2 regions of the Aquipuribacter nitratireducens genome follow, and region 1 is predicted to be linked to the other one. Evidence: predicted binding sites of a transcription regulator. Region 1 holds the regulator's gene; the other holds the start of a gene.
The links. Region 1 encodes LexA, which represses DNA repair genes until DNA is damaged. Its sites were predicted from a motif close to TCGAACANNTGTTCGA; they were not measured.
Positions count from the first base shown of each region.

Region 2: WAB14_RS01280 (HNH endonuclease signature motif containing protein) is a predicted target of LexA. The motif match lies at 1,641-1,656, and genes of this name have one in related genera.

Region 1 is NZ_JBBEOG010000003.1:359,869-364,072, reverse strand. Features, by position in the region: gene WAB14_RS08005 (ATP-dependent DNA helicase) at 1-337, shown strand, start outside; gene WAB14_RS08000 (aminotransferase class V-fold PLP-dependent enzyme) at 334-1,383, shown strand; gene lexA (transcriptional repressor LexA) at 1,370-2,086, opposite strand; gene WAB14_RS07990 (LysM peptidoglycan-binding domain-containing protein) at 2,337-2,747, shown strand; gene nrdR (transcriptional regulator NrdR) at 2,987-3,448, shown strand; gene WAB14_RS07980 (vitamin B12-dependent ribonucleotide reductase) at 3,518-4,204, shown strand, end outside.
Region 2 is NZ_JBBEOG010000001.1:304,016-308,219, forward strand. Features, by position in the region: gene WAB14_RS01265 (sensor histidine kinase) at 1-446, shown strand, start outside; gene WAB14_RS01270 (response regulator) at 443-1,123, shown strand; gene WAB14_RS01275 (GNAT family N-acetyltransferase) at 1,068-1,568, opposite strand; gene WAB14_RS01280 (HNH endonuclease signature motif containing protein) at 1,688-3,232, shown strand; guanidine-I (ykkC/yxkD leader) riboswitch at 3,292-3,397, shown strand; gene WAB14_RS01285 (agmatinase family protein) at 3,446-4,204, shown strand, end outside.

The sequences.
Region 1 (4,204 bases):
CCTCGTCGTGCTCGACCGCGTCCCCTTCCCACGGCCGGACGACCCGCTCGCGCAGGCTCGCACCGAGGCCGTCGAGGCGACCGGCGGCAGCGGCTTCATGACCGTGTCCGTCGCGCACGCCGCGACCCTGCTCGCGCAGGGCGCGGGACGACTCGTGCGCAGCAGCGACGACCGGGGTGTGGTGGCCGTCCTCGATCCCAGGGTGGCGACGAAACGGTACGGGCAGGCGCTCCTGTCCGCCCTGCCTCCGATGTGGCGGACCACGGACCGAGCCACCGCTCTCGCCGCGCTCCGCCGACTCGACGGGGCCGCCACCCGGACCGGGACGACGGCATGAGCCACCCCGGCCTCGGGGCCTGGGACGCGGTTCCGGGCTACCTCAACGCGAGCACCCTCGGGCTCCCGCCGCGCCGGACGGTCGCCGCGCTCCGTGCCGCCGTCGACGACTGGCAGGGCGGACGGGCCAGCGCACCGGACTACGACGCGGACGTCGACGCGTCGCGACGCCTCTTCGCGGACCTCGTCGGGGTCCCGCCGGGCTGGGTCGCGGTGGGCTCGCAGGTGTCGGTCATGGTCGGGGAGGTCGCGGCCCACCTGCCGGACAGGTCGAAGGTCGTCGGGGTCGAGGGCGACTTCGGCTCGGTCCTCGGGCCCGTCGAGGCCCAGGCCCGCCGCGGCGTCGAGCTCGTCACCGTGCCGCTCGACCGCCTGCCCGACGAGATCGCCCGCGCCCGACCGGACGCCGTCGTGTTCTCCCTCGCCCAGTCCGCCGACGGGCGCCTCGCTGCCGCCGACGACGTCGTGACGGCGGCCGCCGACATCGGCGCCCTCACCGTCTGCGACACGACGCAGGCGACCGGCTGGCTGCCGGTGGACGCCGGGCGGTGGGACGTCACCGTGTGCAGCGCCTACAAGTGGCTGTGCGCCCCGCGGGGCGCCGCGTTCCTCACGGTCCGACCGGAGGCGTCGGAGCGTCTGTCGGGCCACAACGCCGGCTGGTACGCGGGCGACGACGTGTGGGCCTCGGTGTACGGCCCCGGGCTACGGCTCGCGCGCGACGCCCGTCGCTTCGACGTGAGCCCCGTCTGGCTGGCCTGGGTGGGCGCCCGGACGTCGCTCGAGGCTGTGCTCGAGGTGCCGGCGGAGGTCCGGCACCGGCACGGGCCCGCCCTCGCCGACCAGCTGCGGACGCTCCTGGGCGAGTCCCCACAGGGCCGCCCGGTCGTCTCCGTCGACGACCCAAACGGCGGTCTCGTGCGACGGCTCGTCGCGGCCGGGTGCTCGGTCGCGTCCCGGGCCGGTCGCGCACGGCTGTCGTTCCACCTGTGGAACGACAGCGCGGACGTCGCCCGGGCGGCCCAGGCGCTCCTCACACCCGCCTGAGGACCGCCGTCACCTTGCCGAGCACGGTCGCGTCGTCTCCCGGGATAGGCGTGTACGCCGGGTTGTGCGGCATGAGCCAGACGTGGCCGTCCCGCTTCCGGTACGTCTTCACCGTCGCCTCGCCGTCGATCATCGCCGCGACGATCTCGCCGTTCTCGGCGACGGGCTGCTGCCGGACCACGACCCAGTCGCCGTCGCAGATGGCGGCGTCGACCATCGAGTCGCCGACCACCTGCAGGAGGAACAGCACCCCGTCACCCACCACCTGCCGGGGGAGGGGGAAGACGTCCTCGACGACCTCCTCCGCGAGCACCGGACCGCCCGCGGCGATCCGGCCGACGAGCGGCACCATGCTCGCGCTCGGCAGGGCGCTGCCCTCGTCGTGCGCCCCGGAGCGCCACGTCCGCTCCGGCGCCTCCTCCACGACCTCGGCCCGCACGTCCCCCGTCGGGGCGGGCCGGCGGCGACCGTCGTCGGGGTGGACGACCTCGATCGCCCGCGGCCGGTTGGGGTCCCGACGCAGGTAGCCCTTGCGCTCCAGGGTCGCGAGCTGGTGCGCGACGCTGCTGGGGGAGGTGAGACCTACCGCCTCACCGATCTCGCGCATCGAGGGCGGGTAGCCGCGTCGCTGGACCGCCTCACGGATGGTCTCGAGCACCCGGCGCTGCCGTTCGGTCAGCCCCTCGAGGTCCGTCGTTGCCATGTGCTCCTCCGCTCCGCGACCGGCTCCGCGCCGGTTGTGTCCGACCCCTGTCGTTGGCTCGGTGCGTGCTCCCCAGCCGACGTGATCGACGCTATGGCGTCGAACACCTGTTCACAAGCACCCCGCCGCGCGTGTCGCTCGCAGCGCGCCGCGCTTCGAACATGCGCTCGACAATGTCTCGACCTCAGGTTAACGTACAGGTGTTCGACACGGCCAGGACGACCGAACACGCGTCCACCCAGGAGGACTCATGACCAGCACCGCCACCCTTCGTCACCACGAGCTCCGCGGCCTGCGGCTGACCCGTCGCGGGCGCCGGCTCGTGCGAGGGCTCTCGTGGGGCCTCACCACCGTGGCGGTCGCGCTCTCCGTCCTCCTCGTGTGGATGGCCGTCGCGACCGGCGTCGCCCCCGGCGCCTCGGCCGGTGACGGGCGGCCGGGTGTCGTCTCCGGTGCGCCGGGATCGGTGGGGTCGGTGGACCTCGACGAGCTCGCGCCGGTGCCGGTGAGTGTCCGACCCGGCGACACGCTGTGGGCGCTGGCGCGCGAGCACGCGCCCCACCGCGACCCCCGCTCGGTCGTGCACGACGTCGTCGCACTCAACGAGCTGTCGTCCACGGCGGTGGCAGTGGGGGACCGCCTGCTCGTCCCCACCCGCTGAGCCGGCCGGGTCGCGGCGGGTCGCACGACACGTCCGGCGAGTTCCAGGAGACCGCTTGCGTTGTCGGTTGCCGGTGTTACGGTTGGCACAACATCTAGTAGTTACACGGATGTCGTTCGTCCACATCTGGTCCACACCGTGTCCACACCGACACACCGGGTATCAACAGGCGGCACACAGGTCGGTCCACAGCCGACCAGGGTGAGCCGCCGGGGGTCGCGGCGGGAGAGGAGCTCCACATGCGGTGCCCGTTCTGCCGCAACGACGACTCCAGGGTCGTCGACTCGCGGACCACCGACGACGGGACGGCCATCCGCCGGCGCCGTCAGTGCCAGGACTGCGACCGCAGGTTCACGACGCTGGAGTCGGCGAGCCTCATCGTCGTCAAGCGCTCGGGGGCCACCGAGCCGTTCTCGCGCGACAAGGTCCTCGTCGGCGTCCGTAAGGCCTGCCAGGGGCGTCCGGTCACCGAGGACGACCTCGCCCTGCTCGCCCAGCGGGTGGAGGAGGCCGTGCGGCAGACCGGCCTCGCCCAGATCGACGCCCACGACATCGGCCTCGCGATCCTCGGTCCACTCCGGGAGCTCGACGAGGTCGCCTACCTCCGCTTCGCGAGCGTCTACCGCGCCTTCGACTCGCTCGAGGACTTCGAGCAGGCGATCGCCCTGCTGCGCGTCGAGCGCGAGCAGCACACCACCTGACCCACCGCACGATCCGCACCGCACCCACGAGCACCGAGCCACCGACCACCACGCACCAGGGGAGCGCCCATGACCGAGACCGCCTCGCAGCGTCAGAAGAAGCCGGCCGCGCGCGGCATCACCGTCGAGCGGGTGTGGACCACCCCCGGGGTGCACCCGTACGACGAGGTGACGTGGGAGTCCCGCGACGTCGTCCAGACCAACTGGAAGACCGGCGAGACGATCTTCGAGCAGCGGGGGGTCGAGTTCCCCGACTTCTGGTCGGTCAACGCGTCCTCGATCGTCACGACGAAGTACTTCCGCGGCGCCGTCGGCTCGGAGTCGCGCGAGCGGAGCCTCCGCCAGCTCATCGACCGGGTCGTCCTCACGTACACGAAGGCCGGCAAGGACCACGGCTACTTCGCGACCGACGACGACGCCGAGGTCTTCGAGCACGAGCTCACGTGGATGCTGCTGCACCAGGTGTTCAGCTTCAACAGCCCGGTGTGGTTCAACGTCGGCACCCCGGCCCCGCAGCAGGTGAGCGCGTGCTTCATCCTCGCCGTCGACGACACCATGGACTCGATCCTCAACTGGTACCGCGAGGAGGGGCGCATCTTCAAGGGCGGCTCCGGGGCGGGGCTCAACCTCTCCCGCATCCGCTCCTCGAAAGAGCTGCTGAGCTCCGGCGGCACCGCGTCCGGCCCCGTGTCGTTCATGCGCGGTGCCGACGCCTCCGCCGGCACCATCAAGTCCGGCGGCGCCACGCGCCGCGCG
Region 2 (4,204 bases), on a different contig from region 1:
TCGGGCTCGTCCGCACCGGCGACGCCGACGCGCTCGCCCCCGCACCGTCCCTGTCCCGGCTCGACGACCTCGTCGCGGAGCTGCGCGCCACCGGGACCGACGTCCGCGTCGCCGTCGAGGGGGAGCCGGCGCGCTCGCTGCCGCCCGCCCTCGACGCGTCGGCGTTCCGGGTGCTGCAGGAGGCGACGCACAACGCGCTCCGCCACGCCCCGGGCTCGCCCATCGGGGTCGTTGTGCGCTGGGATGGCGACGGCCTGTGCCTCGAGGTCGTCGACGACGGACCGGCCCGGCCGCTGCCGGGCGGGTCGCGGGCCTCCGACGGTTCCGGTGGGCACGGGCTCGTCGGGATGCGCGAGCGGGTGGCCCTCTTCGGCGGCCGCCTGGAGGCCGGACCGCGCCGCGACGGCGGGTTCGCCGTCCGCGCCTCCCTGCCGGTGCCCTCGTGACCGGCGAGGGGCGGACGGTCCGCGTCGTCGTGTGCGACGACGAGGCGATGGTGCGCGCCGGGCTGCGCATGCTCCTCGACGGCGAGGACGACATCGAGGTCGTCGGGGAGGCGGTCGACGGTCTGCAGGCCGTCGAGGTCGTGACGCGCCTGCGTCCGGACGTCGTCCTCATGGACGTGCGGATGCCGCGTCTCGACGGACTCGCGGCCGCCGCCCGGCTGCGGGCCGAGGGGTCCGCCGCGCGGATCGTCATCCTCACGACCTTCGACGACGACCCGGTCGTCGACGCCGCCCTCCGCCAGCTCGTCACCGGCTTCCTCCTCAAGTCGTCCTCGCCCGAGCGGCTGCTCGAGGCCGTCCGCGAGGCGGCCGCCGGCAGGGGCGTGCTCGACCCCGCCGTCGTGCCGCGGGTCGTCGAGGCCTACGCAGCGCGGCCCGCCGCCGCGCCCGCGTCACCCCTGCTCGAGCGGCTGACACCCCGGGAGACCGACGTCCTGCGCCTCGTGGCGCGCGGCCTGTCGAACGCGGAGGTGGCCGCCCGGCTCTACCTCGGCGAGACGACGGTGAAGACCCATCTGGGACGGGTGCTCGACAAGCTCGGCGCGCGCGACCGCCCGCAGGTCATCGCGCTGGCGTACGAGCACGGGCTCGTCCGGGCCGGGGAGCCGAGGGAGTGAGCCGGTAGCGCGTCACCCACAGCCTGGGGAGCACCTCGACGTCGTCGACGCGTGCGAAGCCGAGGCGCTCGTACAGTGCGCGGGCGGGGGCGTTGCCGCTGCCGGTGGAGACGCTGACGTCGCGGCTGCCGGCGAGGTCGATGACGTGGCTCACGAGTCGGGTGCCGATGCCGCCACGGTGCGCGGCGGGGGAGACGACGAGGCGGTCGACGTCGACGAGCGCGTCCGTGGCCGACCAGGCGACGGCGCCGAGGAGGTGGTCGTCACCCAGTGCGCCGAGCCAGTGGAGCGGGGCCGCGCGGAGGGCGTCGAGGCACTCGTGGAGCGCGGGGATGCGGTCGTCGCCGAGGAGCTGCGCCTCGACGGCGTAGGCCTCGCGCTGGAGCACGAGCAGGCTGTGGGCGACTGCCTCGTCGGTGGTGGGCCGGAGCTCCCGCAGGTGCACGGCGGTCAGTATCGGGGCCGGCCGTTGAGGGGGTGCGGACGTCGTCCACATCGTCCAGTGTCCCCCTCGCAATCGAACGTATGTTCGAGTAGAGTGGTCGCAGGAGCAAGGGGGTCGACATGGGTCCGTGCGAGGGCGAGGAGTCGCAGTCGACGCTGCGTGCGCGCCTCGGGCGGCTCCGTTCGGCTCTTGTCGACCTCGCCGACGCGGTGGAGGAGGGTGCGGCGTGGCAGGTGACGGACCGCGAGGTGCTCGATGCGATCCCCGAGCTCGCGCGGTCGCGGGCGTTGCTGGAGTCGGTGCACCTGCGCCTGGTGCGCGAGGTGGACCAGCGGGGGGTGGCGGAGGCGTCACCGGTGGCGACGTCGCCGGAGGGGTTCCTGCGGACGGCGTGCCTGGTTGGTCCTTCGCAGGCTCGTCGGGACGTGGCGGCCGCGCGGGCGCTGGCGCCGGGGGAGCCGTTGGCGCCGTTCGCTGGTGCCCTGGCGGAGGGTCGCTGCACGCGGGCGCACGTCGACACGGCGGTGCGGTGCCTGGACCGGATCCCGCAGCACGTGCTGGACCGCGAGGGCGCCGGCGAGAAGGTGGCCGCCTACCTCCTGCTCGCGACGAGCGACGCGAGCCCGTTGGACCTCGAGCGCGCGTGCCGGCACCTGCTGGCGACGCTGGCGCCGGAGCGGGCGGATGCCTTCGACGCGGAGTCGGTGAACCGGCGCTTCCTCGACCTCGCCACCGACGCCACCGGGATGACGGTGGGTCGGTTCCAGCTGGACCCGGTCACCGGGGCGGCGCTGCGCGCGGCGTTGAACCGCTGGTCCGGCCCCGACCCGACGGGTGAGGCGGGCGACGGTCCTCGGCGGGCGTCGGTGCCGGGGCGCGGCGAGTGCGCGGACGGGTGCCTGCCGGGTGCGGACGGGGAGCGGGACCGGCGCCAGCCGCGGCAACGCCGCGCGGACGCCCTCGCGCACCTGGTGGAGACGGCGCTCGGCGTCGCGCACCCGCGCCGCGGGGAGCGCCCCCGGGTCGTCGTGCACGTCACCCCCGAGCAGCTCGCCGACCACCGCCACCGTGCCTCGGCCGGCCCGGTCGGGCTCGCCGAGGTGGAGGGCGGGGACCCGATCCCGCCGTGGGCGACCCGCCGGCTCGCGTGCGACGCAGTGTTGCAGCGGATCGTCGACAGCCCGAGCGCCGGGCCGCTCGACGTGGGCCAGGAGGAGCGCCTCGCAACCCTCACCCAGCGTCGGGCGCTCGCCGGCCGCGACCAGGGGTGCGTGATCCCCGGCTGCGGCGCGGCGCCGGCGATCTGCGACGCCCATCACGTCGTGCACTGGGCCGACGGCGGCCCGACTGACCTCGCGAACCTGCTCCTGCTGTGCCCGGGCCACCACACCGCGGTGCACGCCGGCACGTGGGCGGTCGCGATCGACGAGGCCCAGCAGGTGACCGTCACCCCACCCCGGTGGGTCGACCCGCAACGACGACCCCGACCCGCGTGGCGGCAACGCGCGAGCCGCCTCTGGCGCGACACCGCTCCGCCGGACCGGCCGCCGAACGAACCTGACCGTGGCACCTCTGGTGACGTCGTGGACGACGACGACATGTTCGGCGTGCACGAGCACACGTGGCCTGCCGGTGTGCGCGAGGCGACGGCAACGCGAACGTAACGATCCCGAGACGCCGGTGACACCGCCGGCCGCTTGGCTGGCGCCGACCCACCCCCACGGTGGGGCGCTCCTAGGGTTCCGCTCCCCGCCGGGAGGCTGGTCCGAGAGGGGCACGTGACGCCGGCCGCCGGCGCCGCGCCACGGCGGGACAAAAGCCCGGGAGACCCGAAGGACGCGACGGACGAGGTCCGCCGCCGACGCGAGGAGTCTCCTGTGGGCGCCTTCCACCGCCACCACCCGCACCCCGACGGCCACCACCCCGGCGCCGCACCCGGCCACGAGCACTACGGCCCCGAGGCGCGCTACGCGGTCGAGGCCGAGTCGACGCTGCCGCTCAGCAAGTGGCAGGAGGAGATCGACCGCGGGCTCGAGCTCGGGCTGCCCGGCGCCGACTCCATCGTCGACAAGCGCATCCCCACGTTCTCCCGCGGCGAGCTGCCCCACTTCGCCGGCATCAACACGTTCCTCAAGGCCCCGTACGTGGAGGACGTCCGCCGTGCCGGCGACTACGACGTCGCCGTCCTCGGGGTTCCCTTCGACGGCGGCACCACCTACCGCCCCGGCACGCGGTTCGGACCGCAGGGCATCCGCAGGATCTCCGCCCTCTACGGCCCGTACAGCTTCGAGCTCGGCGTCGACCTGCGCGAGACCATCACCATCGGCGACCTCGGGGACGTCTTCACCATCCCGGGCAACATCGAGAAGACGTTCGACCAGGTGTCGAAGGCCGTCGGGCACGTCTTCGCCTCCGGGGCGTTCCCCGTCGTGCTCGGCGGCGACCACTCCATCGGCTACCCGACGACCCGGGGCGTCGCGGAGCACCTCGGCGGCAACCTCGGGATCATCCACTTCGACCGCCACGTCGACACCCAGGAGACCGACCTCGACGAGCGGATGCACACCACCCCGTGGTTCCACGCCACGGACATCCCCAACGTGCCGCCGAAGAACCTCGTCCAGATCGGCATCGGC